Regions from separate parts of the Streptomyces sp. NPDC001544 genome, predicted to be linked through region 2. Evidence: riboswitches for the same ligand, from Rfam matches in the RefSeq annotation. Region 2 holds a riboswitch; each other region holds the start of a gene.
What was found. Region 2 has a riboswitch for cobalamin ahead of ACFY0F_RS02885 (prenyltransferase/squalene oxidase repeat-containing protein). Riboswitches for the same ligand answer to the same signal wherever they lie in the genome.
Positions count from the first base shown of each region.

Region 1: another riboswitch for cobalamin. It lies ahead of ACFY0F_RS13685 (HoxN/HupN/NixA family nickel/cobalt transporter); the one in region 2 lies ahead of ACFY0F_RS02885 (prenyltransferase/squalene oxidase repeat-containing protein).
Region 3: another riboswitch for cobalamin. It lies ahead of ACFY0F_RS36420 (cobalamin biosynthesis protein); the one in region 2 lies ahead of ACFY0F_RS02885 (prenyltransferase/squalene oxidase repeat-containing protein).

Region 1 covers NZ_JBIAVN010000004.1:186,291-195,742, reverse strand. The annotation lists gene ACFY0F_RS13705 (DUF6445 family protein) at 1-139, opposite strand, end outside; gene ACFY0F_RS13700 (DUF4142 domain-containing protein) at 325-1,122, shown strand; gene ACFY0F_RS13695 (alpha-amylase family glycosyl hydrolase) at 1,248-2,894, opposite strand; gene ACFY0F_RS13690 (ArsR/SmtB family transcription factor) at 2,957-3,331, opposite strand; cobalamin riboswitch at 3,412-3,597, shown strand; gene ACFY0F_RS13685 (HoxN/HupN/NixA family nickel/cobalt transporter) at 3,626-4,747, shown strand; gene ACFY0F_RS13680 (nucleoside hydrolase) at 4,744-5,712, opposite strand; gene ACFY0F_RS13675 (hypothetical protein) at 5,882-6,664, shown strand; gene ACFY0F_RS13670 (GAF and ANTAR domain-containing protein) at 6,681-7,469, opposite strand; gene ACFY0F_RS13665 (ANTAR domain-containing protein) at 7,600-8,367, opposite strand; gene ACFY0F_RS13660 (helix-turn-helix domain-containing protein) at 8,486-9,452, opposite strand, start outside.
Region 2 covers NZ_JBIAVN010000001.1:650,367-659,818, forward strand. The annotation lists gene ACFY0F_RS02875 (CbiQ family ECF transporter T component) at 1-1,039, opposite strand, end outside; gene ACFY0F_RS02880 (SCO2322 family protein) at 1,026-1,676, opposite strand; gene ACFY0F_RS02885 (prenyltransferase/squalene oxidase repeat-containing protein) at 1,673-2,902, opposite strand; cobalamin riboswitch at 3,014-3,144, opposite strand; gene ACFY0F_RS02890 (phosphotransferase) at 3,207-3,872, shown strand; gene ACFY0F_RS02895 (DUF6924 domain-containing protein) at 3,927-4,400, shown strand; gene ACFY0F_RS02900 (nuclear transport factor 2 family protein) at 4,516-4,968, opposite strand; gene ACFY0F_RS02905 (MBL fold metallo-hydrolase) at 5,010-6,035, opposite strand; gene ACFY0F_RS02910 (aldehyde dehydrogenase) at 6,572-8,029, shown strand; gene ACFY0F_RS02915 (ferredoxin) at 8,036-8,269, shown strand; gene ACFY0F_RS02920 (DUF6193 family natural product biosynthesis protein) at 8,611-8,970, opposite strand; gene ACFY0F_RS02925 (TetR family transcriptional regulator) at 8,963-9,452, opposite strand, start outside.
Region 3 covers NZ_JBIAVN010000024.1:56,337-65,788, forward strand. The annotation lists gene ACFY0F_RS36395 (hypothetical protein) at 1-205, opposite strand, end outside; gene ACFY0F_RS36400 (alpha/beta hydrolase family protein) at 430-1,557, opposite strand; gene ACFY0F_RS36405 (class II aldolase/adducin family protein) at 1,690-2,358, opposite strand; gene ACFY0F_RS36410 (anion permease) at 2,509-3,756, shown strand; gene ACFY0F_RS36415 (hypothetical protein) at 3,791-4,018, shown strand; cobalamin riboswitch at 4,158-4,298, shown strand; gene ACFY0F_RS36420 (cobalamin biosynthesis protein) at 4,399-5,340, shown strand; gene ACFY0F_RS36425 (cobyric acid synthase) at 5,337-6,845, shown strand; gene cobN (cobaltochelatase subunit CobN) at 6,842-9,452, shown strand, end outside.

The sequences.
Region 1 (9,452 bases), on a different contig from region 2:
GACACCGCTGCCGTACGGCGTCCACGTCCGGCAGGACGTCGTCCAGGACCCAGTAGTCGCGGCCCTTGGTGGGCTTGCGGTAGGGGAGAACGGGGAGGGATGCGGCAGCCCTCGCGGGGTGCCCGGGTCGCGGTGGCATGGACATGCGGCGAACGTACAGTCAGGTTCGCCCAGGCTCTCCCACCGGCCGGTCAACGTTCGGTCAACCACCGGCCCGACAGGTTTTACCAAAAACATTGAGTGCCGACGCTTCCGTCTCCGTACTCCTGTGCGTCCGAACCGCTCGTCCGCGCGAGCGGTTACCCCTACCGGGCAGGAGGCACGGTGCGACTTTCGCGTAACGCGACGGGAACTCTCTTCGTGGGCGGAGCCATGGCGGTGACCCTCGTGGCGCTCGTCTACCCGAGCATGCTCGGGGTGAGCACCGTCTCCTCCGACCAGTCCCGCATCATCGCGAACACCCAGTGGGGGCCGCTGACCGAGGGCGACCGCGACTTCGTGGTGAAGGTGCGGGCCGCGGGGCTGTGGGAGTACCCGGTCGGTCAGATCGGTCTGCAGAAGGGCCAGTCGCCCGCGGTCAAGACGGCCAGCGAGCACCTGATCGACGGTCACGCCGCGCTGGACGTCACCTGCCGCAAGATCGCGCCGTTGCTGAACATCACGTTGCCCAACGTGGCCAGCCCCCAGCAGGAGGGCTTCGTCACCCAGCTGAAGAGCGACACCGGCAAGCAGTTCGACGTCGACTTCGCCAACATCCTGCGGATGACGCACGGCTCGATCTTCAACGGCATCGCGAAGATCCGCTCCACCACCAAGAACTCGCTGGTGCGCGCCCTCGCCGACCAGGCCAACGACACGGTCCTGGACCACATGACGGTCATGGAGAAGACGGGCGACGTCGACTTCGACACGACCCTCAACACGCAGACGAACCCGCCGAAACTGCCGGCCTCCGACGTGACCCCGCCGAATCCGCCGGCCGGGCAGCCGGAGGTGGTGCTCACCGCGCCGCCCACCGAGACGTCCACTCCGGTGGACCTCAGCGGACTCCTCGGCGGCTCGGCCGCCGGCGGCGGAGCAGGCGCCGGCGCTCCCGCCAGCCCGAGCCCGTCGGCGGGCTGAGCACGGCCTAGGTGTGCTGTCCCGGGAGATCATGCCGCAGACGCGGGGCTTGGCACGCTCGGCCCCGCTCACCAGCGCCGATGAGGCACCGCCCGTGCCCTGCGACCTGGTCCGCCGGACAGGCCCTAGCCGAGCCACACCGTGGTGTCCGGCGGCAGGCTCCCTCCGTCCGGTAGCGGCGCGCTGCTCAGCAGCGGCTCACCGGGCGGCAGGGGGACCGCCTCGGCCGAGAGGTTGGTGACGCACCGCCAGCCGTCCGAGCGGGCGAAGTCCAGGACGCCGGCGGGCGCGTCCGGCGCCCAGGTCAGCGACTCCCCCTCGAGGAGCTTGCGGCGCAGGCGCAGCGCCCGGCGGTAGAACTCCAGGGTGGAGCCCTCCACCCCGTCCTGCGCCTGCACGGCGTACGACGCGAAGACCGGTGGCTGCGGCAGCCAGGCACCCCCGGAGCCGAAGCCGTACGACGCTCCCCCGGTCGTCCACGGCAGGGGCACCCGGCAGCCGTCGCGGCCCTTGCGGACGTGCCCGGTCTGTTCCCAGATCGGGTCCTGGAGGACCTCGGTGGGCAGGTCGGCCACCTCGGGCAGGCCGAGTTCCTCGCCCTGGTAGACGTACGCGGACCCGGGCAGGGCCAGCATCAGCAGGGTCGCCGCCCGCGCCCGGCGCAGCCCAGCCGCCTCGTCGATCCGCGGCGCGTGGCCGCCGGAGAGCAGCCAGGCGTTGTCGTCCGTGCCGGGCGGCAGCATCAGGCGTGAGGTGTGGCGTACGACGTCGTGGTTGGACAGCACCCAGGTGGCCGAGGCGCCGACCGTACGGGCCGTGTCCAGGGAACCGGTGATGACCCCGCGCAGCACCTCGGCGTCCCAGCCGGCCTGAAGGTACTCGAAGTTGAACGCCTGGCCCAGTTCGTCCGGGCGGGCGTACAGGGCGCGGCGGGCGTCCGGGACCCAGGCCTCGGCGACCGCGGTGCGGGGCGGGGTGTAGGCGTCGAAGATCTTGCGCCAGTCGCGGTAGATCTCGTGTACCTCGTCGCGGTCCCAGTAGGGATGGCTGCCGGGCGACAGGTGCGGCAGCGCGTCCTCGCCGGTCGCGCCGATGTCCCCGACGTCGCGCAGCGGACCGTCGAGGTCCTTGGCCAGGCCGTGGGCGACGTCGACGCGGAAGCCGTCGACGCCCCGGTCGGACCAGAAACGCAGGGTGGTGCGGAAGTCGGCGCGGACCTCCTCGTTGCCCCAGTCGAGGTCGGGCTGCTCGGGGGCGAACAGATGGAGGTACCACTGGCCGTCGGGGACCCGCTGCCAGGCGCTGCCCCCGAAGACGGACTGCCAGTCGGTGGGCGGGAGTTCGCCCCGCTCCCCGCGTCCGGCGCGGAAGACGTAGCGGTCGCGGGCGGCGGAGCCGGGGCCGGCGCGCAGGGCCTCCTGGAACCAGGGGTGCTGGTGGGAGGTGTGGTTGGGGACGATGTCGACGATCACCTTCAGGCCCAGCCGGTGGGCCTCGGCGACCAGGGCGTCGAAGTCGTCCAGCGTGCCGAGGCGGGGGTCGACGTCCCTGGGGTCGGCGACGTCGTAGCCGCCGTCGGCCAGTTCCGACGGGTAGAAGGGGCTCAGCCACACGGCGTCGACGCCCAGCGCGGCCACGTGGTGCAGACGCTCGGTGATGCCCCGGATGTCACCGAGCCCGTCACCGTCGGCGTCGGCGAAACTGCGGGGGTAGACCTGGTAGATGACGGCCTGGCGCCACCAGTCGGGATTCCTGGACGAAAGGTCGGTCACAGCGGCTCCCTCGGAGAGGACGACGGAGGCAATCCTGTCCACATCGCCGGGAAAGCGAAACTTCAGGACAGGTCGACGATGCCTCCGTCGGCCGCGCAGTGCTTCAGCAGCCCCCGCACCTCGGCGTCCACCACCCGGTACCTGACCACCCGCCCCTCCTTCTCGCCCTCCACGACCCCCGCCGCCCGCAGCAGCCGCAAGGCCTGTGAGACCGCGGGGTCGTTCATCCCGGTCGCGATGGCCAGGTCGGACACGGCGAGCGGCCCGGTGCGGTGCAGCGCGAGCAGCAGCGCGAGCCGCTTGGCGTCGGCGAGCAGGGAGAAACGGTCGGCCCAGGTGCGCACATGACCTGGTTCGCCGATCGCGGCGATGGCGTCGCACACCCGGTGGCCGTCGATGGTGCGACGGTCCGCGCGGTCGGCAGGCACGAGATGCATGACGCCATAGTGGCAGGCGCCGTTCTGTGATCTTTCATACCTGCGCAGGTACGCAGCTATGCAGGAAACCGCTCGCACCCCTACGGTGGGCACGCCGTGGTGCTCGGGAAGTCGATGCGATGTCGACGCGGCCCTCGCCACTGTGATCGGGGAGTTCCCGTCCCGTCCGGCACCCGCCGGGCCACTGGTCGTACGACCGGGAAGGCAGGGACGGCGGACGCAACCACCCGTAAGCCAGGAGACCGGCCACGGCAGCTCACGAAGTGATCCACGAGGTGCTGGAGCGTGAACCGGATGACCCTGCCCGTGAAGACCGACCCCCCGACGACGGTGCCCGCCTCCTTCAGGTGGCGGCGCGAGGACACGCTCAGGACGGCCGGGCTGCTGGTGGTGATCCTCGCCCTGCACGTCGTCGCGTTCGGCATCCTCTTCCTGCTCGTCGTCCCCGAGCACTACAAGGTCGGCACCAAGGCGTTCGGGATCGGCCTGGGCATCACCGCCTACACCCTCGGCATGCGGCACGCCTTCGACGCCGACCACATCGCCGCCATCGACAACACCACCCGCAAGCTGATGGCCGACGGCAAGCGCCCGGTGTCGGTGGGCTTCTGGTTCGCACTCGGACACTCCAGCGTGGTGGTGGTCCTCGCGGCGCTGATCGCGGGCGGCACCCAGCTCGCCGGCAAGGTGATGAACGAGGGCTCGCGCACCCACCAGGTCCTCGGCTTCATGGGTACGACGATCTCCGGCACGTTCCTCTACCTCATCGCCGCCCTCAACCTGGTCGCCCTGACGGGCATCCTGCGCGTGTTCAGGGCGATGCGGGCCGGCACGTACGACGAGAGGGAACTCGAAGCCCACCTGGACTCCCGGGGGTTCATGAACCGGATCCTCGGCCGTCTGACGAAGTCGGTCTCCCGCCCCGGCCAGATGTTCCCCCTGGGCTTCCTCTTCGGCCTCGGCTTCGACACGGCGACCGAGGTCACGCTGATGGTGATGGCTGGCTCGGGCGCGGCGGCCGGCCTGCCCTGGTACGCGATCCTCTGCCTGCCCCTCCTCTTCGCCGCCGGGATGAGCCTGTTCGACACCCTCGACGGCACGTTCATGAACTTCGCCTACCAGTGGGCGTTCTCCAACCCGGTGCGCAAGGTCTTCTACAACCTCACCATCACCGGGCTGTCCATCGCCGTCGCCTTCTTCATCGGCACCATCGAGCTGGTCGGCGTCCTGCACGACAAACTCGACCTGCGCGACGGCCTCACCGGCTGGATCGCGGACCTCGACCTGGACAACGTCGGCTACATCATCGTCGGCCTGTTCGTGGTGGTGTGGGCGGCGGCCCTGACCTACTGGAAGGTGGCCCGGGTGGAGGAACGGTGGGGAGCACCGACGCCGGCCCCCGCCCCGACCGACTAGGGCCGCTCCACGGTCTCCAGGTACAGCTTCACGAACCGGTCGACGTCCACCTCCAACGCCACGTCCAGCAGCGCCTGTTCGCGGACGCCCTCGTGGATCTCGGACTCGCCCGGGCGGGGGCGGCGGTCGACGACGGTCTGGCCCCGGGCCGGGCCCGGGGCGAGGGAGACCTCGACGGGCAGCCGGCGGGTGGTGATGCCCTCCGGGTCGGCGACCGCGCAGACCGCGCCCGCGTCACCGAGACCGCCCGCCGCCTCGGCCTCGGCGGGGCCGCCCTGCGCCGTCGGCCGGTGGGCGAGCAGCTCGCCGGCCAGCCGGGTGCCGGGCTCGGCACTCGCCCGCAGCCGCCGCACCTCGACCCCGGGTACGACGACCTGGTGGAAGACGTCCAGCCCGTACATGGTGATCGGCACCCCGGCGGTGAGCAGGATCGCCGCCGCCTCCGGGTCGTGCCAGACGTTGAACTCGGCGACGGGCGTGGCGTTCCCGGTGGCCACGGCCCCGCCCATGAACACGATCCGCTCGATGTTGCCGGTCACCTCCGGATGCGCGCGCAACAGCAGGGCGATGTTGGTGAGCGGGGCCGTCGGGACCAGGGTGACCGGGCGGGGCGAGGCGAGGATCTCGCGGTGCAGCAGCGTCACCGCGTCCACGGCGGCCGGGGCCCGGGTCGGCGCGGGCAGCCCCAGGTCACCCATCCCGTCGTGGCCGTGCACATGCCGTGCCGAGCGGGCCGGCTCGATCAGCGGCCGCTCGGCCCCCCGCGCCACCGGGACGTCCGGCGCACCGGCCTGCTCCAGCACCGTCAGGGTGTTGCGGACGACCCCGTCAACGTCCGTGTTCCCGGCCACGCACGTCACCGCCCGCAGATCCAGGTCCGGGTGGCGGACGGCGAACAGCAGGGCCAGGGCGTCGTCGACCCCTGTGTCGCAGTCGATGATCACGGGTATGGGCTGACCGGTCACGGCGGACTCCTTCTGTCGTTCCGCCCCCAGGATCAACCCCGGACGGGGCCCGCGTCACCGGGGAAGCGGGGGTCTGGGGTCGGCAGCCCCCGGCGGTGCCCTGGGCAGCCCCTCACCCGGACGGCCCGGACCGCTGGTGGACCGCCGGAGGCAGTGGTGCCGTGAGTACATGCCCCGCCCCTCGGTCACCCGCCGCCCCGCCGCCGTCCTGCTCACCGCGGCCACGCTGCTCAGTGCCTCCTCCTGTCTGGTGCGCACACCGGACCAGGCCCGGGACCCGGTGGCCACCTCGGCGCTGACACCGGACGCGCAGAACGGCCCCGACCCCGCCCTGACCGGCGCCCAGGCCCGCTCCGCGCTGGTCGGCGAGGCCGATCTCGGCGCGCCGTGGGTGCCGTCCGAGGGGGCGGCGACCTGGCGGGACGGGATGCTGAAGGCGACGACGAACGCGGCGCCCGACTGTCAGCGGTTGCTGGAGGCGCTGTACACCGAGGAGCTGTTCGGTTCGCCGTGGGGCAGCGAGGCCGCCGTGACCGCCCTGGACGACACCGACGACCTCGCCCAGTTGCGCTACCAGGTCGCCGCCCACCGCCCGGCGGACGTGGACCGCGCGCTGGCCTGGCTGCGGACGCTGCCGGGAAGCTGCGGACAGTTCCTGGCGACGACCACCCGCTCCGGCGCCGAGGCCGTCCAGGTGGAGGAGCTGCCGCTGCCGGCCGTCGGGGACGCCCGGCAGGGACTGCGGATCACGCTGACCGGCGAGGCCGGCACGGACGGCGACGCGCCCGTGCTCAGCGTGGACCTCGCCGCGGTACGCGTCGGGGACCAGTCGATCGTGCTCACGCTCGGCGCACCCGGCACCGTACTCCCCGACGACACCGCCCGCCGGGCTCTGGAGGTCGGCGCCCAGCGTCTGGCCCAGGTCCGCGACGAGGCCCGCGCCCAGGCCTGACCGCCGTCAGGGCCCGTCAGGGCTGGTCCCTGTCGAACCGTGTGCGGTGCCCGACCACGTCGTGCGCCACCTCCAGCACCGTGCGCCCGCAGGCGAACGCGCGCCCGCGCAGCCGGGCCAGCGCCTCGCCCGCGTCGACCCCCCGCTGGGCCATGACCATGCCGATGGCCTGCTGGATCGCGCTGTGTTCGTGGGTCAGGCCGCCCAGCCGGCCGGCATCCGCATCGTCCCGGTGCAGCGACGTCAGCGCCGTGGTCAGGGCGCTCGCCAGCAGCCGGGCGGTGTGCAGGTCGGGGCCGGCCAGCTCGCCGGGATCCGTGCCGTACAGGTTCAGGGTGCCCACGCACACCGTGGTGTCGCCGAGGGGCAGCGAGTAGGCCGCGCGGACCCCCACGGCCGTCGCCTGCTGCGCGTACACCGGCCAGCGCGCCACGGCCGGTCCGCCCGTCAGGTCGCCCGCGAACACCGGGGCGGTGGTCTCGGCGGCGCACACGCAGGGCCCCTCACCGAGCGTGGCCTCCATCTCCGCCATGCCGACCGCGTGGTCGTCGCTGGCCCCGACCAGCACGGGCAGCCCCTCGCTGAGCAGTGACACGCTCGCGCCGGCCACCGGAAGCAGTTCGACCGCGGCCGCGCACAGCCGTCGGGGCAGTTCCTCGGGCGCCGCTCCGCGCACCGCGTCGGCCAGGGCCCGCGCCGGGTCCGCCCGGTCCGGTGCCGGGTCGCCGGGAGCACGCGTGGGGTGCCGGCCCTGCTGGGGCCCGCCGAAACCGTCCGCGTGTGCGCCGTCGTCCCTGGGCCGCACCTCCACCGCCTCCTTCAGCCCCGGCCCGGCCGTCCTCGAAGGCCCCGGAGCAGGTGTCCCCGTCCCCGGGAGGAGTCCCGACTACCCGTGGCCGGGGGCCCGAAACGGCCTTCGGTCACCCCGGGCGGGCTCACAGTGCCGAGTCGCGCGGGTGCAGCGGCCTGGTGGCGGGGGGAGCACCGCTGACCTGGGCGACGACCTCCGAGGCCACGTCGCGGAGCTTGATGTTGTGCTCCTGCGAGAGGCGCTTGAGGACCTCCAGGGCCTGCTCGGAGTCGCAGCGCCGCTGCGACATGATGATGCCGAGGGCCTGGTCGATGATCGTGCGGGAGCTGATCGCCCGCTGCAGGTCGGTGCTGAACTGCAACTGGCCGGCGATCTTCAGCGCCACGCCCAGCGCGCCGGAGGCGTATCCGGCGAAGACGGCGGCCTGCTCCCGTACCGGCCGGGTGAAGGCCCCGCGCTCGCTGGAGTAGAGGTTCATGACGCCGCTGACCCGCTGGCGCGGCGGTGTCAGCGGCAGCGAGAGCATGCTGCACATGCCGTACTCGTTGCAGAGGTCCGGGAAGGGGCCGAAGCGGTCCTCCGCCTCCAGGTCCGGGATGTCGTGCGGCGTGCCGGTGCGCAGGGTCGACAGACAGGGCCCGTCGTCGATCTCGTACTGCCGCTGGTCGAACAGTTCCACCTCGGGGTCGCTGGCGGCCGCAGTGGTGGGCTGGTCGCCGCCCTCCGGACTGAGGGTGACGGAGCAGTGGGCGGGGACGGGCAGGGCCTGCGCGGTGAGGGTGACGAGCTCGTCCAGGAAGTCCTCCAGCCGGTCCGACTCCACCAGCAGTGTCTGCAGCCGGGCCAGCACCTGCTCTCCCTGGCCGGCATGGTCGGCGTGCGTGTCCGTCATGACGAGCCTCCCGTGGAGTCGAACGGCCGTACGACCCCCGTGTACCCCTCCTCCGAAGGCTCTCAAGCAGTCCGGCACCCGCCCGCACCTGCCGCGCCGGCCACCCGCGCCGCCCGCCTCACAGCGGCGGCTGGGCCGGGGCGGGGCCGAGGGTGGTGGTGCCGGGGGCCGTGCGGTGGCCGAGGCCCGTCCGGTAGGCGTCCAGTGCGGCCTCGACCCGCCCCGTGCGACGCAGCAGGTCGCCGAGCAGCCGGCACAGGTCGGCGAGGTCACCGGCGGCCCCGGCCCGCTCCAGCAGGCTCAGCGCCCGTACGTAGTGCTCCTCGGCCGCGTCCGTGTCCCGGGCGTCCTCGGCGATGATCCCCAGCAGCCGGTGCGCGGCCGCCGAGTGCACGGCGCCCCGCTCCGAGGAGAGGTCCCCGAGCACCCCCTCCAGCAGCTCGGCGGCCTGCGCCGACTTGCCGCGCCGGTGCAGCACGTCGGCGAGCTCGACGGCGACCTGGCTGCTGTAGAGGGCGGCGCGGGTGGCGGAGAGCATCGCGAGCGCCTCGCGCAACTCCTCCTCGGCGCGGTCCAGTTCGCCGTCCTGGGCGTACACGTACCCGCGCATCCAGTGGCAGTTGGCGAGCTCGGTCCGAAGCTGGAGCTGGCGGTACAGCTCGGCCGCCTTGGCCAGGGAGGCGTCGGCCTCGGCGACCCGGCCCTCGGCGAGCAGGGTGCGGGCGACGGAGCGGTGCATCCGGGCGAGCAGCGCGGGGTCCTCGACCTGCGGCGCGAGGGCGAGGGCGAACTCGGCGGCCTGGGCGGCGCGGGCGTGGGCGCCCATGTCCATGTAGGGGCCGATGATGCTGGCGTAGAGCAGGAGGAGGGCGTCCGGATCGTGCAGCCCGCCCCGGTTGAGCTCGTCGAGGGCCGACTCCAGCAGGTACACGGCGTACCGGAGCTCACCCGCCAGGTAGTGGGCGACCGCGCGACCGCGCAGGGCGGGCACCCGCACCGGCAGCGGCTCGCGGGCCGTCACCTCCTCGGCGCGCTCGAAGTACTCCCTGGCCTCGACCAGGTCACCGGTCTCCAGTGCGCACTCC
Region 2 (9,452 bases):
GCAGAGCCAGGAGTACCGCGGCCGCGGGCCACAGCGGAAGCCCGGGTGCGGTCAGTGGTACGACACCGGGGTGCAGCGCGTCGGGGGCCCGTACGGAGGCGAGGGCCAGCAGCGCGGCGACGGCCGCGCCGGACCCGGCGACCAGCCAGGCCCGCGCGTTCCAGGCGTCCGGGCGGTAACGGGTGCGCAGGGTACGGCGGCCTCCGAGGCGCAGGCCCAGGAGGGCCAGGGCGACCGAGGCCGGCAGGACCGGCAGCCCGTACGTGCCGCCCTCGGCGGTGAGCAGGCCGTACGTGCCCGCGCAGACGCCGAGCAGACCGCCCAGGGTGAGGGCGGCGGTGGTACGGCGGATCCGGGCGGGGACGTCGGCGCTGCGGCCGTAACCGCGGGCGTCCATCGCGGCGGCGAGCGCGACGGACCGCTCCAACGCACCCTCCAGCACCGGCAGTCCGACCTGCAGCAGACCCCGGACGCCGCGGTCCGGTCGGCCGCGCAGCCGGCGGGCGGCACGCAGCCGCTGGGCGTCGGCGATCAGGTTCGGCGCGAAGGTGAGGGCGACGACCACGGCCACACCCGTCTCGTACAGCGCGCCGGGCAGGGACTTGAGGAGGCGGGCCGGGTTCGCCAGGGCGTTCGCCGCGCCGACGCAGATCAGCAGCGTGGCCAGCCGCAGGCCGTCGTACACCGCGAACAGAACTCCCTCGGCGGTGACCTCGCCACCCAGACGGATGCCCTGCGCCCAGTGCGGGAGCGGGACTTCGGGGAGGCCGACGAGTACGTGCGTGCCGGGAACGGGGGAGCCGAGCGCCACCGCGAACACCAGACGGATGACGAGGACGGCGAGAGCGAGCCTGGCGAAGGCGCCGTAGGAGCGGGCCCAGGGAGCGGTGCCGCGGTGGGTGGCCACCACATAACCGGACGCCGCCACGAGGAGCGCGAGGAGCAGGGGGTTGGTGGTGCGGGTCGCCGCCGTGCCCAGGCCCAGCGCCCAGAGCCACCAGGCACCAGCGTGCAGCGCGGGTGCGCTACGCGCGGCCACGGCGCCTGGCCCGCCATATCGCCGCCACGCCCAGCAGCACGACCACGCCCACGCCCACCGGCAGACCCACCGACGGGCCTTCCTGCGGTGTGCTCCCGGCCGGCTTCCCGGCGGATTTCCCGGCAGGCTTGCCGGCGGTCACCTGCTCCCCGCACCCCTTGCGGGGATACCCGGCGATCGCACACAGCAGCGCGTTCGCGTCGTACCGCAGCGGTCCGGCCGCGGCGGCCAGCGCGTCCGCCGTCGTCCCGTCGGCGGAGACCGCCGCGCAGACCGTCCGGCGGGCCGGCGGGGTCTGGCCGGAGGGGGCGTCGGAGGACGTGCCGAAGTCCAGGACCAGGGCGATGCGCTTCTTGCCCGGCCGGGCGGGCGACTTGCCGCAGATCGCGTCGAAGTCCGCGGTGCCGCGCGGACGCCGCGCGGAGGCGGAGTCCTCGCTCACCGCGAACCGGAAGCCCTGCACGTCGCCGTCGGCGGGACGCGCGGTCGACGGGCCCTGCGTGGCGTACGTCCAGTGGTCGCCGGTGCGCTCCCAGAAGGACCAGTAGCGGTAGCCGGTGGCCCGGGCCTGCCCCGCCGACGCCACGCACAGGAGGGCGGCCAGGAGCAGCGCCCCGGCACGGCGGACGCCGGTCACAGCCCCTGCTTCCTCTTGCGGCCGCTGAGCAGGAAGCCGATGCCGATGCCCGCGACGAGGCCGGTGCCGACGATCCACCACAGGCTGGTGCCCGAGTCGTGCTTCGCCGGCTTGGTCTCGCCACCGGTCGTCCGTGCCTTCGCCGTCTGCGGCGCCGGTCCCGTCGCGTCGAGCGCCCGCACCAGGTCCGTACCGCCGAAGTCGCGCGGGTCGGCGCCCATCGCGTGCGCGGCGAGGATCAGCTCGGCGTAGGCGGCGGGACCGGACTGCTTCGCCCACTGCGCGGCGTTCTTCTCCAACCAGGCGTAGGGCTTGCGCGCCTGCCTCGTCCAGCCCTGTGCGGCCAGGGCGACGACCGCGTCGGCGGTGTTGCCGTAGTCGGGCTGTGGCTTGGCGCCGGGGAGGCTGGAGGTGAGGTGGCCGGTGTCGTGCGTCTGGTCCGACAGGTACGCGGCGCCGTTGCGGGCTGTCTCCGGCGGGGTCAGCGGCTTGTCCGAGTTGGCGCAGACGTAGCCCTCCTCCGGCGCCTTCCCGGCCTCCGTCGCGAAGCCCTTGCCGAGCGCGCCCAGCACGCCGGCCGCCGTCGCGTCCGCGTTGGCCGACAACCTGCCCTTCTTGTCCGGCTGGTAGGCGAGGGCGCCGCCGCCGTCCTCGTCGCAGGGGATGGACCACTTGGCGAGCAGTTCGGCCGGCGTGCTGCCCCCGGTGCGCGGCTGCAGAGGGTCCTCGCCGGCCGCCGCGAGCGCGCCGACGACGACGGAGGTGGAGTTGGTGTCGCTGGGCGAGCCCGGCGCGTAGGGCCAGCCGCCGTCCTTGTTCTGCGTCTTCTTCAGCCAGACGACGGCCCTTTGGACCTCGCCGCCGTGCCCGCCGAGCGCGTGCAGGGCCTGGACGGCGGCGGCCGTGCTGTTGGTGTCGGCCTGAGCCTTGGTCGCCTCGCACGACTTGGCGGGATCCGGACGGTAGGTGGCGAAGCCTCCGTCGGCGCACTGCTGCCCGACCAGCCAGTCGACGGCCTCGGCGGCGGGCCGGACGCCGACCGTGCGCTGGGCGAGCAGCGCGAGGGACTGCCGCCACACGCCGTCGTACTTGGGGTCCGTGCTGCCGTACAGCCCCTTCGGGCGCGCACTCGACGGGGAGGGCGACGGCGACGCGGCCGTGGCGGGCGCGGCTGCGGCCATGACACCGACGGCGGCGATGGCCGCGGCGCTGCGGCGGACGTTCATGGGCGGTTGCTGCCTCTCCCTGGGGAGCGCGGGCAGCACGGGACACCCCGGGCGGCTCGGCTCCGTAGACCTCGACGGTGCCGTGCGCGCGGCGGGCCGCCGACGCACGTGAGTTGGTCAACGTCCGTACGGGGGAGTCCGGCTCACCGCCGACGGCGGCTCACGGTTGCGGGTCAGCGCCGGAATTGCACCGGCTTCCCCCCGTACGGGTGTGATGACGACCGGGTCACTCTACCTGGCGGTGGGCGAGGCCCGAGAGGAGCCTGTGGGCCGGGGAGGCCGGCACGGTCGGTAAGGTCGCGCCATGCTGTCAACGGGGAGACTGCTGGGTTCGGGCCGGTCGGCCGATGTGTACGAGATCGACGAGGCGTGGGTGCTGCGCCGCGACCGGGAGGGCTGGGGCGACGCGGCCGCCGAGGCGGGGGTGATGACGTACGTGCGCGAGCACGGCTACCCGGTGCCCCGCGTCCGGCCGTCCGGCTCCCGCACCGACCTGGTGATGGAGCGGCTGTCCGGGCCCACGATGCTGGCCGCCCTCCTGGACGGCTCGCTGGGCGCGGCGGAGGCCGGGACCGAACTCGCCGCGCTGCTGCGGCGGCTGCACGCCGTTCCCGGCCGGGACGCGGCCGACCCGGGCACCCGCGTCCTGCACCTGGACCTGCACCCCGACAACGTGATGCTCACCCCGGACGGCCCCCGGGTGATCGACTGGACCAACGCCGAGGACGGCCCGCCCGGCCTCGACTGGGGCATGTCCGCGGTGATCCTCGCCCAGGTCGCCGTCGGCGACGAATTGCTCGCCGAGCCGGCCCGCGCCATGCTGGCCGCGCTGCTCGCCGACCCGTCCGGGCTCACCGAGCCGGGCCTGACGGAGGCGCGGCGACGCCGCGCGGCCAACCCGACCATGAGCGCGCGTGAGGTGGAACTCCTGGGGGACGCTGAGGAGTTGGTGCGAGCGTTCGGCCGTTGACGCCCCCGGATGCCGCTCGGCTGTTCACCCGTCGCGCACTGAGGAGAAGGGCGTATGAGAGCGTTGCCCGCCGTCACCGGCCGTGACGAGTTCGACGCCCTGGTCGTCAGGACCGACTACCACGACGACCAGGCCTGGCGGGACGTGACGGCGGCGCTGACACGACCCTCGGGAGACAGGCCCCCCGAGGCAAGCGTCCACCTCGTGGACGATCCGGCCTGGGCAGGTGCGACCGTTGACGAGGTGCTGGACGCGGTCCGCGCCGACGAGAACCTGCCCGTGGTCTTCGTCGCTGACGGGACGACCATGCGGGCCGAGACCCAGGCGTTGCTGGCGGTCACCACGCTGACGCCGGAGGAGTGCGTGGACGAGGAGGACTACGAGCAACTGACCGAGTTCGGCCGTGAGTTCCGCACCGTTCCCGCAGGGGTCCACGACGTCCATGCCAACCTGAGCATCGGCAATCTGGGCTTCGAGGAGTACGCCGCATGGGCCAACGATGATCCCGAGGGGATCTACCGGGCCTGAACAGGGCTCAGGAACGACGGGTCCGGAGCCTGGTCATGCGCGCCCCGCGCATGACGCGGTGGCGGATGCGGACGCGGACACCGGTGCCGCCAGGGTCTCGGACCAGGCGGCCGGTTCAGCCGACCGCCCGGGGCGTCGGACCCCCGAAGGACAGCACGAGGACCCGGCGCTCCAGCAGCCACTCGCCCCCGACCCTGCGGAAGGTGTCCTCGTAGTTGCCGACCTGGACCGGAGGCCCGGCCGGGACGATGCCGCCGGTGTGCCCGTCGACCCGGTACGTCGAGAAGTACGAGACGCCGGTCGCGGTGTCCGGGGAGGTGACGGTGACGAGGACGTTCGACATCAGCCGGCGGGAGAGCCGGTCGGCGGGCCGTGAGCCGAAGTACTCCCGCAGCGCCTGACGGCCCACGGACCGCCGCCCGTCCCCGGGCGGGGGCCACTCCCAGCTGCCGTCCTCGGTGAACAGCTCGGCGACGGAAGCGGGTTCACCGAGGTCGAGACGGTGGACGAAGGTGTGGATGACGCGCTCGCAGGCGCGCTCGGCGAGGAGGATCTCCAAAGGGCCCATGGGCCTGTCTACCATCAGCGCCCTCGACCGGACGACCGAAATCAGACCGCCACGTACGCCACCGGCTCACTCCCCGCCACAGCCTCCGCCCGTCCCTGCTTCACCAGCCGCCGCAGGTGGGCCTCCGCCTCGGAGACCGCGATGTTCCTCGATCCGTACGGGATCTGGTCCCAAGGACGGTTCCACTCCATGCGCTCGGCCACCTGCCAGGGCGTGAGCGGCTCGGCGAGGAGGGTGAGCAGTCCGGCGAGCCGCTCCTCGTGGTGCGCGAGCAACTGCCGTACGCGGGAGGGCGCGTCGGGGAAGGCGTACTGATGGGCGGGGAGAACCTCGGCCGGGGCGAGCTCGCCGACCCGCTCCAGCGAGGCCAGGTAGTCGCCCAGCGGGTCCGTGACGGTGGCGTCGTCGGGGTCCTCGTACAGACCGATGTGCGGGGTGATCTCCGGGAGCAGATGGTCCCCGGAGAAGAGCCGGCCGCGGCCGGGGAGCCGGGCCGGGTGGTCCTCTTCCAGGTGCAGGCAGACGTGGCCCGGCGTGTGGCCCGGCGTCCACAGGGCGCGCAGGCGGCGGCCGGGTAGGTCGAGGAGCTCACCGGGCACGATCTCCCGGTCGGGAAGGGCGGGGGAGAGACCCGGCAGGGTCCGGCGGTGGGCGGTCCGAAGCGGGGCCACGTGCTCTTCCGGTGCTCCGGCGGCCGTGAGCTTGGCGGCCATGTACGTGTACCAGCGCTCGGGGCGGGTCCCCCGCGTACGGCGGACGATCGCCGCGTCGGCCTCGTGCATCGCGACCCACGCGCCGGAGACCTCCCGCACCTGTCCCGACAGTCCGTGGTGGTCGGGGTGGTGGTGGGTGATGACGACCCCGTACACCTCCGCGACCGGGACGCCCAGCGCCGCCAGGCCCGCCACCAGGGTGTCCCAGGACGCCGGGTCGTCCCATCCGGTGTCGATCAGCACCGGGCCGCGGTCGGTGCCGACCGCATACACCAGCGTGTGGCCGAGGGGGTTGTCCGGAATCGGCACCGCTATCGACCACACACCGCCGCCGTGCTCGAACGTCTTCGTCATCCGCCCTCCGCCCACCACACCGCCCACGGCCACCGCCCACTATAACTAGAACTGGTTTCAGCGAGTGCTCAAGTCGACTGACTCTGGTGGACTTTGGGCTGGCTTACGCTGATCTTCGTGCTACGGGGGCAGCTACCTCTTGCAGTGCTGACAGGCTGTGAGTCCCTGTTGCCTGGCCTGCTCCTCGGGCATCGACTCCTGGCCCAAGTAGGTTTCCCGCTTGCCGTTCAACGATGGGCAGTTGGTGTCAGTGTGGTACTTGGTTCTGTTGTCGCCGATGCGTACGTGGACAGTGCTCATGAGACCTCTCGAGTCGATTCCTGACGCCGTGTGAGCCGGGACTGCCGGGAAGCGGCACATCTTGCCGTACCGCCGCCCCTGGGCGGAAGCGCGACCACACCTTCCGAACCCGCCCCTGATCGCCGGGAAACCCCTGGTCAGGGGCATTCTCGTCTTCTTCCGTGGACTAGTTTGACCAGAACTGATATCAGTTTCTGAAACAGCGTCAGATACGGTGCGGCGGGAGGCAGTCGGCCATGACCGAGCTCGTGGAACACGGACAGCTGTTCATCGGCGGGGAGTTGACCGATCCCCTCGGCAAGGACGTCATCGAGGTCGTCTCCCCGCACACCGAGGAGGTCATCGGGCGTGTGCCGCACGCCTCGCGTGCGGACGTGGACCGGGCCGTCGCCGTGGCGCGCCGGGCGTTCGACGAGGGGCCCTGGCCGCGGGCGACGCTCCAGGAGCGGATCGAGGTCGTCACCCGTATCAAGGACGCGATCGCCGCCCGGCACGAGGAGATCGCCCGGGTGATCTCCTCCGAGAACGGCTCCCCGTACTCGTGGAGCGTCCTCGCCCAGGCGCTCGGCGCGATGATGGTGTGGGACGCGGCGATCAGGGTCGCGCGGGACTTCACGTACGAGGAGACCCGCGACGGGGTGCTCGGGAAGATCCTGGTGCGCCGCGAGCCGGTCGGGGTCGTCGCGGCCGTCGTCCCCTGGAACGTCCCGCAGTTCGTCGCCGCCGCCAAGCTCGCGCCCGCCCTGCTCACCGGCTGCACGGTGGTGCTCAAGCCGTCGCCCGAGTCGCCCCTGGACGCCTACATCCTCGGCGAGATCGCCAAGGAGGCCGGGCTGCCGGACGGTGTGCTGTCCATTCTCCCGGCCGACCGTGAGGTCAGCGAGTACCTGGTCGGGCACCCCGGGATCGACAAGGTCTCCTTCACGGGCTCGGTCGCCGCCGGCAAGCGGGTGATGGAGGTCGCCGCGCGCAACCTGACCCGGGTGACGCTGGAGCTGGGCGGCAAGTCGGCGGCGGTCGTCCTGCCCGACGCGGACATCGCGACGGCGGTGCCCGGGATCGTCTCGGCGGCCTGGATGAACAACGGCCAGGCCTGTGTCGCGCAGACCCGCATCCTCGTACCCCGCTCCCGCTACGACGAGTTCGCCGACGCCTTCGCGCAGGCGGCGAGCGCGCTCGCGGTCGGCGACCCGCTGGACCCGGCGACGCAGGTGGGCCCGCTGGTGGCCGAACGCCAGCAGCGCAGGAACCTCGACTACATCCGCATCGGCCAGGAGGAGGGCGCCAAGATCCTCACCGGTGGCGGGCGGCCGGCAGGCCTGGAGCGCGGCTGGTACGTCGAGCCCACCCTCTTCGGCGATGTCGACAACTCCATGCGCATCGCGCGCGAGGAGATCTTCGGCCCGGTGATCTGCCTCCTGCCGTACGGCGACGAGCCCGAGGCACTGAAGATCGCCAACGACTCGGACTACGGGCTCAGCGGCAGCGTGTGGACCGGCGACGTGGAGCACGGCATCGAGGTGGCCCGACAGGTCCGTACCGGCACCTACTCGGTCAACACCTTCAGCCTCGACATGCTCGGCCCGTTCGGCGGCTACAAGAACTCCGGTCTGGGGCGGGAGTTCGGCCCCGAGGGGTACGGCGAGTTCCTGGAACACAAGATGATCCACCTGCCGGCCGGCTGGGAGGCGTAGGACACCATGGGCGACCGCTGGCACATCGAGGTCGACCGGTCCGTCTGCATCGGCTCCGCCCAGTGCGTCCACCACGCCCCCGGCGGCTTCCGCCTCGACACCGCCCGCCAGTCCCACCCCGCCGAGGCGGACACCGACGCGAACGAGAAGGTACTGGCGGCGGCGGAGAACTGCCCCGTGGAGGCCATCGCGATCACCCTCGTGGGCAGCGGGGAGGCGGTGTACCCGCCGGAGGAGTAGGGGGCTGGCGGTGGCGACAGGAGTGCGGTGTCCGCACGGGCGCCCAGGGCGACACCTCTCACCGTATTGCCCTAAAAAATCATCCTTCAGGGGGTTTCATTCTGCTTGGGGCGTTTTATCCTGAAAGCAGCCTACGGGGCGAGTGAGGGAGCTCGACCGGAGTAGCCGACTTTGGCGCGACGTCGATCAGCGGTCGACATCCGCCGGGGCCGACAGCGACGGTCGGCTGAGAGGCCGAACGGCAGCAGTCGAGCCGGGAAGCGACCCCCAGTACCTGCCGGGTAATGCCGGAAGGGAACCCGTCTCGTAGGTTTCCGCTGTGCGTTCACATGCCCGTGCGGTCAGGTGCGTCCCGGCGATCGCACGTCCGGGGGCAGATGGGTCACCACCAGCGCCACCGCCTCTTCAGGGGTCGCGGTCTCACCGAGGTGGCCGTGGTCGATCGTGTGCACCTGGTGCGGCGGCCCGGAGCAGATGACGTAGGGCATGTCCCTGTCCTCTTCGCCCTCGAACGGCGGTCCATCGCGCAGCAGCTTCAGCGTGCCGTGGGTGGGAAAGGGGTAGAGGCCGCGCAGGCGCGGCTCTGCGTGCGCGGCGGCCACGACCGCGAACCACTCGTCGTCCAAGTACTGGCCCCGGGTGCCCGGCCGCCGCTCCAGCAGCCACTGCCACGCGGTCTCCGCGTCCGGGGCCTCAGCCATGCGAGGACACGCCCCCCTGCGCCGGATCCGTGAGGTCGATCAGGCGGCACACCGTCTCGATGTCGATCTTCACCTGGGCGATGGAGGCGCGGCCCGACAGCCAGGTGATCAGGGCCGAGTGCCAGGTGTGCTCGATCACGCGGACGGCGGAGAGCTGCTCGGGGGTGGGGTTCTCCAGGCCCATCGCGTCCAGGATGATCGCGGTGGTCTGCCGGGACACCTGGTCGACCTCGGGCGAGACGCTGCGGTCGGCGAAGGTGAGCGCACGGACCATGGCGTCGGCCAGGTGCGGCTCCCGCTGGAGGGCGCGGAAGGCCCGCATCAGGGTCTCCGCCACCCGTTCGGCCGCCGTGTCGCCCGCCGGGGGCTTCTTCCGCAGCGTGCCGTGCATGTGATCCAGCTGGTCCTGCATCGTGGCGACCAGCAGATGCACCTTGGACGGGAAGTAGCGGTACAGCGTGCCGAGCGCCACCTGGGAGGAC
Region 3 (9,452 bases), on a different contig from region 2:
CGGCGTCGGCCCAGTGCGCCACGCGAGCGGCGCCGGCCAGGCGGGATCGCGCCATCCTGGCCAGCTCGGCGGGGGCGGGCGTGCCCTCCGGCGGGCGGGGTGCGGGGCGGCGCGAGCGCCGCTGGTTCATCGCTCGGGGGGCGGCGGCCAGGGGTCGCGGTCGGACGAGTCGAAGCCTGGAGTCGCGCGGGATACGGGACGTCACGGGTGCAGTCTTCCGGTTGACGGTCCGAAAACCCAAACGGAATGTCACCGCGGGCGACGGGGTGGGCCAACGCACCGGCTCCGGCGGGGGCCGAGGAGGGCGGTTCCGGCCAGTGGTACGGCCTTGAACGGAACGGCCGGACGGGACGTCAGCCCCCGCGTCGCGGCAGCGGGTCGGCATGGCTCGGTCGGTGTGCACACCGGCGGCGTTCCCGCCGACGGCGTTCACATCAGCGGCGTCAGGAACCGCCGTACGGCCTCCTCGTATCCCTTCGGGTCGGCGTTCCACATGGCCCCGTGCGGGGCGTCCCGCACGGTGTGCAGGGTGACCCGGTCGGGGCGCCGCGCGGCGAGGCGGCGGGAGAACTCCCAGGGGGCCACCGCGTCGTCCGGTCCGTGGATCAGCAGGGTGGGCACGGTCAGCCGCGCCGGGTCGGCACTTTCCGCGGCGCGCTCGGCGCGCAGGCCGACGCGGCCCTGGGCGGCCCGGACGGCGAGCGGCAGCAGGAAGTCGGGCGTGCGCCGGGCCGCGGCCAGGGCGCGCAGCGTGGCCTCCCAGCTCAGCACCGGCGAGTCCAGGACCAGTCCGCAGACCCGGTCGCGTGTGGCGGAGTGGAGGGCGGCGCGCAGGGCCATGGTGGCGCCGGTGGACCAGCCGTGGAGGACGACGCGTCGGGCGCCGTGGCGGACGGCGTAGCGGATCGCCGCGTCCACGTCGCGCCATTCGGTCTCCCCGAGGTGGTTCAGGCCGTCCGGCGGGCGCGGGGCGCCGAGGTCGCCGCGGCAGGAGACGGCGAGTACGGGGAGACGCAGACCGTGCAGGAACCCCATGACGTTCATGGGGAGCTCCCGCGTCGTGCCGAGGCCGTGCACCGCGATCACCCAGGTGTCCCGCGCGCCGGGCACGAACCAGGCGGGCAGCGCGCCGAGTTCCCCGGGCACGTCCACGTCGGCGTGGTCGAGGCCGAGGGCGGCGTCCGGGTTGCCGACGTAGAGGTTGGGGGTGAGCCACACCTGGTCGCCGGGTTCCAGCGTGCCGTGGGTGACGCGTTCGAGGCGGCGTACGACAGTGTCGGGTGAGGGCGCCGCGGCTTCCAGGACGGGGCCGACGACGGCGTGTGAACCGTCGCCGGCCAGGCCGTAGGCGCCGGGACGCAGGGAGGCCAGGTCACGGGTGAGTGCGAGCCGGTCCGCGGTCACGGTGTGCACCGTGAGCCGGGGCTCGGTGGGCAGCGGTCTGCCGGGCGCCGCCTTGAGCGCGGCGTCGCTGGCGATCCGGCCGACGGCCACGCCGGCCGCGCCGGCCGCCAGGACCGCGGTGACGGCCGAGGCCGCCGCTGTGACGGTGCGCACGGGTCCAGTGTCCCGGGGGGCCGCCTTACCGGCCAGCGGGAGGAAGGGTCGGGGTGACATGTCCTTCCGGGTTCCAGCGCGGGGCGCCCTTCAATCCCCGTGGGCGGGGACCAAGTGGGTGGCCGTCGCCCTTCACCTCCGCCGGCCGTACCCGCGCAGCTTCTCCCCCGCGGCCGCCAGCTGCTCCGGGGTCAGCAGGGACGGCGTCAGCCCGGGCACCGCGGAGGCCGTCAGCCACAGGCGGCACATCCATTCGAGCTGGGCGGTGCGGTCGTAGGCCTGGTCGAGGCCGGCGCCGTAGGTGATCGTGCCGTGGTTCTGCAGCAGGCAGCCGGAGCGGTCGGCGAGGGCACGGAGCATGTTCTCGGCCAGTTCCTCGGTGCCGTAGGTCGCGTAGGGGGCGACCCGGACCGGGCCGCCGAGGGTGCCGGACATGTAGTGGACCGCCGGGAGTTCGGTCACGAGGGTGGAGACGGCCGTGGCGTGCACGGCATGGGTGTGGACGACGGCGCCGGCGTCGGTGGTGCGGTAGACGGCCAGATGCATGGGCAGTTCGCTGGTGGGGACCAGCGTGCCGAGCACCTGGCGTCCGGTGAGGTCGACGCCGGTCACGTCGTGCGGCGTGAGCCGGTCGTAGGGGACGCCCGACGGTGTGACCAGCACGGTGTCGCCGACGCGTACCGACACGTTGCCGGAGGTGCCGACCACGAGTCCGTCGGCCACGGTCCGGCGGGCCGTGGCGACCAGCGCCTCCCAGGCCCGCGATTCGGCCTCGCGTACGCCTCTGCTCTCTTCAGCCATGGCGGTGATCCTGCCATCCGTGGCGCGCACCCCCACTCAGGTCCTTCACCAGGCGTTTCCGACACCTCGACGCCTATCTCAGTTCACCTTCCGTTCATCCAGGTTGCCTACGGTCAACCGACCAATGACTTCGAACGATTGCCTGGGTAAATGGAAAGCTTCTCGCTGATCCTCGCGATAGTGGTGGTAACCGCTCTCGCGTTCGATTTCACGAACGGTTTCCACGACACCGCCAACGCGATGGCCACCACCATCTCGACCGGCGCGCTCAAGCCCAAGGTCGCGGTGGCCATGTCCGCCGTGCTCAACCTTGTGGGCGCTTTCCTCTCCGTGGAGGTCGCCAACACGATCTCCAAGGGTCTCGTCGACGAGAGCGGCATCCGTCCCGAGGTCATCTTCGCCGCCCTGGTCGGCGCGATCCTCTGGAACCTGCTGACCTGGCTGGTGGGGCTGCCCTCCAGCTCCTCGCACGCCCTGATGGGCGGCCTGATCGGCGCCACCGTCGCCTCCGCCGGCATGGGCGCCGTCCACGGCGACGTGCTCGTCACCAAGGTGCTGCTCCCGGCGGTCGCGGCCCCCGTGGTCGCGGGCGTGGCGGCGATGCTCGCCACCCGGGTCTCCTACGGCATCGGCAAGAACGCCGACGGCGAGGCCACCCGCAAGGGCTACCGCGTCGGCCAGATCGCCTCGGCCGGCCTGGTGTCCCTGGCCCACGGCACGAACGACGCGCAGAAGACGATGGGCATCATCACCCTCGCCCTGGTCGCCGGCGGCTCCATCGCCCCTGACTCCGACCCTCCCACCTGGGTGATCCTCTCCGCCGGTCTCGCCATCGCGCTCGGCACCTACATCGGCGGCTGGCGCATCATCCGCACCATGGGCAAGGGCCTGACGGAGCTTCAGCCGCAGCAGGGCTTCGCCGCCCAGACCAGCGCGGCCACGGCCATCCTGGCCTCCTCCCACCTCGGCTTCTCCCTCTCCACCACGCATGTCGTCTCCGGTTCCGTGATGGGCGCGGGCCTGGGCCGCAAGGGCGGTGTGGTCCGCTGGTCCACGGCGACCCGGATGTTCGTCGCCTGGGCGCTCACCCTCCCGGCCGCCGCGCTGGTCGGCGCGCTCGCCGAGTCGGTCACCGGTCTCGGTGACTGGGGCACCGCGCTGGTACTGGTCTTCCTCGTGGCCTCCAGCGCCGCGATCTGGAAGTACTCCCGCCGCGGGGTGGTCGACGCGACCAACGTCAACGAGAGCGAGGAGCCGGCCGGCGTGGTCACCACCGCGATCGCCGTCGTCACCCCGCCCCCGGTGGGCGTGCCGGCCGAGGACCTGTCGAGCACGATCCCGTCCCCGGCGGCACGCGTCGCCGCCGACCCGGCGACCCCGCCGGCCGCCACCGTCTGACCCCGGGCACCCGGTTAGAGAAAGCAGTTCCGACATGAAGATCGACTGGGCAGCCCTCGGCTCCGTCTTCGGCGTCAGCCTCGCCGTCACCGTCGGCCTGGTGGCCCTGTTCACCCTCGGCGTCACCGGCCTCTCGCGCCGCGAGCGCGCCGCCGCCCAGGGGGACTCGGCCGGGCTCGCCGTCACCGGCGCGTACGTCTGCTTCGCGGCGTGCGCGGCGGCGGTGGCCTACGGGATCTACCTGATCATGCACAAAGCCTGATCAAAGCCTGAACAAGGCATCGAGGCTCCTCCCCGAAGTCCTCGGGGAGGAGCCTTTCGCATGCCGCCGTACCGTCCGCCACCGCGTCGGTGTGGGCCTCAGCACACTCTCCCCGTGCAGGTCAACAGCAAGTTGACGGCTCTTCCGGGGCCGTGGTGGACTTCCGGAGCCATGTACGGCGGCAGGAGAGGAAGCCGGTGCGAATCCGGCGCGGTCCCGCCACTGTCACCGGGGTAGGAAGCCCCGGGAGCCAGGAACTCTCACCGCCGGTCTAGTCGAACCAGGGCGTGGACACCCTGAGTGAGGACATATCGCCATGCTCGCTCGGCCGTTGAGGTACAGCACCAGGTCGCTGCCCGACCCCACGGCCGGCTGAGCCGATGCGTGCCGATCGCGTCTTCGCGTACGGCGCCGCCGCCGGCCTCCTCGGCGACCACCTGCTCGGTGATCCGCACCGCGGGCATCCGGTCGCCGCGTTCGGGCGGGCCGCCGCCGCCGTGGAGCGGGTGCTGTGGCGTGACCACCGGGGATGGGGCGCACTGCACACCGCGGCCTGCGTGGGTGGCGCCGCCGGTCTGGGCGCCGTCGCCGCCGCGGCCGTACGCTCCTCCCGCAGCGCCTCCGTCGCGCTGACCGCCGCCGCCACGTGGGCCGTCGTGGGCGGGACCTCCCTCGCCCGTGAGGCCCGGCGCATCGGGCGTGCGCTTCAGGCCGGGGACGTCGAGGGCGCCCGGGAGCGGCTGCCGCACCTGTGCGGCCGGGATCCGCAGGCGCTCGACGCCGACGGGATCGCCCGGGCCGTCGTGGAGTCCGTCGCGGAGAACACCTCCGACGCGGTCGTGGGGGCCCTGGTCTGGGGCGCCCTCGGCGGGGTGCCCGGGCTGCTGGGCTTCCGGGCCGTCAACACCCTCGACGCCATGGTCGGGCACAAGTCCCTCAGATACCGGCGGTACGGGTGGGCCTCGGCGCGGCTGGACGACCTCGCGGGATGGCCGGGGGCACGGCTGACGGCCGCCCTGGCGACCGTGGCGGGCGGCGACCCGCGCGGAGCCGTACGGGCCTGGCGGGCCGACGCCGGCAGGCATCCGAGCCCCAACGCCGGGCCCGTGGAGGCCTCGTTCGCGGGGGCGCTCGGCGTGCGGCTGGGCGGAACCCTGTCGTACGGGGGGCGGGTGGAGCACCGGCCGGTGCTGAACCAGGAGGGACGCACCGTCGCCGTGCCCGACATCGAACGGGCCGTACGGCTCTCCCGGCGGGTCGGTCTGCTCGCGCTCGGCGTCACCGTCGCCGCGCGCGCCGTTGTGAAGGGACGTGGGAAATGAGCGGGGGCCTCCTGGTCGCCGGTACCACCTCCGACGCGGGCAAGAGCGTCGTGACCGCCGGTATCTGCCGTTGGCTGGTGCGGCAGGGGGTCAAGGTGGCGCCGTTCAAGGCGCAGAACATGTCCCTCAACTCGTTCGTGACGCGGGAGGGCGCGGAGATCGGGCGGGCGCAGGCCATGCAGGCACAGGCGTGCCGTGTCGAGCCGACCGCGCTGATGAATCCCGTGCTGCTCAAGCCGGGCGGCGAGCAGAGCAGCCAAGTGGTGCTGCTGGGCAAGCCGGTGGGCGAGCTGAGCGCGCGCGGCTATCACGGCGGGCGGCAGCAGCGGCTGCTGGGGACCGTGCTGGAGTGCCTGGAGGAGTTGCGCGGCACGTACGACGCGGTGATCTGCGAGGGGGCCGGTTCACCCGCCGAGATCAATCTGCGCCGGACGGACATCGTGAACATGGGCATCGCGCGGAACGCGCGGCTGCCCGTGCTCGTCGTCGGCGACATCGACCGCGGGGGTGTGTTCGCCTCCTTCTTCGGGACGGTCGCCCTGCTGTCGCCCGAGGACCAGGAGCTCGTCGCCGGGTTCCTGGTGAACAAGTTCCGCGGTGACGTCTCCCTGCTGGAACCCGGCCTGGACATGCTGCAGGGGCTCACCGGACGGCGCACGTACGGCGTGCTGCCCTTCCGGCACGGGCTCGGCATCGACGAGGAGGACGGACTGAGGGTGTCCTTGCGGGGGACGGTGCGCGAGTCGAACACCGCCCCGCCCGTCGGCGAGGACGTGCTGCGGGTCGCCGTGTGCGCGATCCCGCTGATGTCCAACTTCACCGACGTGGACGCGCTGGCCGCCGAACCGGGTGTCGTGGTGCGGTTCGTGGACCGGCCGGAGGAGCTCGCGGACGCCGACCTCGTGGTGATCCCGGGGACGCGCGGGACCGTGCGGGCGCTTCAGTGGCTGCGGGAGCGCGGGCTCGCGCAGGCGATCAGCAGGAGAGCCGCCGAAGGACGGCCGGTCCTCGGGATCTGCGGCGGCTTCCAGATCCTCGGCGAGCACATCGAGGACGAGGTCGAGTCGCGCGTCGGTCAGGTCGAAGGGCTCGGAGTCCTCCCCGTCCGCGTGCGGTTCGCCCGCGAGAAGACCCTCACCCGGCCGGTGGGCGAGGCCCTCGGCGAGCCGGTCGAGGGGTACGAGATCCATCACGGGGTCGCCGAGGTGACGGGCGGCACGCCCTTCCTGGACGGCTGCCGGGTCGGCCAGACCTGGGGCACGCACTGGCACGGCTCGCTGGAGTCGGACGGCTTCCGGCGGGCCTTCCTGCGCGAGGTGGCCGCCGCCGCGGGCCGCCGCTTCGTACCGGCGCCGGACACGTCGTTCGCCGCGCTGCGCGAGGAGCAGCTCGACCGGCTCGGCGACCTGATCGAACAACACGCGGACACGGACGCGCTCTTGCGGCTCATCGAGTCGGGCGCGCCGCAAGGACTGCCCTTCATTCCACCGGGAGCGCCCGCATGAGCACAGTGCTGTTGTTGTCGACCGCCGACACCGATCTGCTGGCGGCCCGGGCCTCCGGCGCGTCCTACCGGATCGGCAACCCGACCCGGGTGGACGTCGAGGCCGAGCTGCCGTCGCTCCTCGCGGGCGCCGACATCGCCGTCGTACGGCTGCTCGGCGGCAAGCGGGCCTGGGAGGACGGACTGGCCGCGCTCAGGACGTCCGGCGTCCCGACCGTGCTGCTCGGCGGAGAGGCCGTGCCGGACGCCGAGTTGATGGCCGAGTCGTCGGTGCCCGCCGGTGTGGTGGCCGAGGCGCTGAAGTACCTCGTGGAGGGCGGCCCGGAGAACCTGACCGAGCTGGCCCGGTTCCTGTCCGACACCGTGCTGCTGACCGGTGAGGGCTTCGTCGAGCCGCGGAAGATGCCGGAGTACGGCGTGCACGGCTCGCGCACGTTCCAGGACGGCCGCCCGACCGTCGGCGTGCTCTTCTACCGCGCCCACGAGCTGAGCGGCAACACCGCCTTCGTGGACACCCTGTGCGACGCGATCGAGGCGCGCGGCGCCAACGCCCTGCCGGTCTACTGCGGTTCGCTGCGCGGCGCCGACGCCGGGCTGTACGAGATCCTCGGCCGGGCGGACACCCTGGTGGCCACCGTGCTCGCCGCGGGCGGCACGCACGCCTCGCAGGCCTCCGCGGGCGGCGACGAGGAGGCGTGGGACATCGGGGCGCTGGCCGGGCTGAACATCCCGGTGCTGCAGGGGCTCTGCCTCACCTCGTCGCACGCGGCCTGGGACGAGTCCGACGCCGCCCTCTCCCCCATGGACGCGGCGATGCAGGTCGCGATCCCGGAGTTCGACGGGCGACTCATCACGGTGCCGTTCTCCTTCAAGGAGCAGGGCCCCGACGAGGTGCCGGTGTACGTGGCGGACCCCGAGCGGGCGGGACGGGTCGCCGGGATCGCCGTACGCCACGCGCAGTTGAAGCACAAGGCCAACGCGGACAAGAGGATCGCGCTGGTCTTCACCGCCTACCCGACCAAGCACTCCCGGGTCGGCAACGCGGTCGGTCTGGACACCCCGGCGTCGGCGGTACGGGTGCTGGACGCGCTCCGTGACGCCGGGTACGGCCTCACCGAGTACCCCGACAACGGGGACGAGCTGATCCACCGCCTCATCGAGGCCGGCGGGCACGACGTCGAGTGGCTCACGGAGGAGCAGCTTGCCGCCGCGCCCGCGCGCGTGCCGCTCGCCGACTACCGGGCGTGGTTCGACAAGCTCGACCCGGAGCTGAAGGACGCCATGCTGGAGGCGTGGGGCGAGCCCCCGGGGTCCCTCTACGTCGACGGCGACGACATCGTCCTCGCCTCCCTCCGGTTCGGGAACGTCGTCGTCATGATCCAGCCGCCGCGCGGCTTCGGCGAGAACCCGATCGCGATCTACCACGACCCCGACATGCCGCCGTCGCACCACTACATGGCCGCGTACCGCTGGCTGGAGAACAGCTTCGGCGCCGACGCGATCGTGCACATGGGCAAGCACGGCACGATGGAGTGGCTGCCCGGCAAGGGCCTCGGGCTGTCCGGCGGCTGCGCGCCGGACGCGGTCCTCGGCGACCTGCCGCTGATCTACCCGTTCATCGTCAACGACCCCGGCGAGGGCACCCAGGCCAAGCGGCGCGGGCACGCCACGGTCGTCGACCACCTGGTGCCGCCGATGGCCCGCGCCGACACCTACGGCGACCTGGCCAAGCTGGAGCAGCTCCTCGACGAGTACGCGCTCGTCTCGGACCTGGACCCGGCGAAGGCGCCGACCGTGCGCGCGCAGATCTGGACCCTGGTCAAGGCCGCGGAGCTGCACCACGACCTGCATGTGGCGGAACAGCCGGACGACGACGAGTTCGACGAGTTCGTCATGCACATCGACGGCTACCTCTGCGAGATCAAGGACGTGCAGATCCGCGACGGTCTGCACATCCTGGGCGGCGGCCCGGTCGGCGAGCCCCGGGTGAACCTGGTGCTCGCCGTGCTGCGGGCCTCGCAGGTGTGGGGCGGGCAGGCCAACGCGCTGCCGGGACTGAGGGCCTCGCTGGCGGCCCACTTCGGGCTGGTGGAGAAGGAACTGCTGGCCGGGCCGGGCGCCCCGGTGAAGGTGCCGGCGGAGCTGACCGACCTGGTGGAGGGGCCGGCCCGGACGGCCGCCGACACGATCGACCTGCTGGAGCAGCTGTGCCGGCGGATCGCGGAGGGCATGGAGTCCCGGGCGTGGGACGTGACGGCAGCGGCCGGTCTGGTGGGTGAGGTGCTCGGCGCCGAACTCCCCGACGCGGTCGCCGTGCTGGAGTTCGCCTGCACCGAAGTCGTGCCCCGGCTGGCCCGGACCACCGACGAGATCGGGCACATCCTGCGCGCGCTGGACGGCGGTTACGTCCCGGCGGGACCGTCCGGCTCGCCGACGCGCGGGCTGGTGAACGTCCTGCCGACCGGCCGCAACTTCTACTCCGTGGACCCCAAGGCCATCCCGTCGCGGCTGAGCTGGGAGGTCGGCCAGTCGCTGGCGGACTCGCTGGTCGCGCGCTACCTGCAGGACACGGGCGCGTACCCGAAGTCCGTCGGCCTGACGGTCTGGG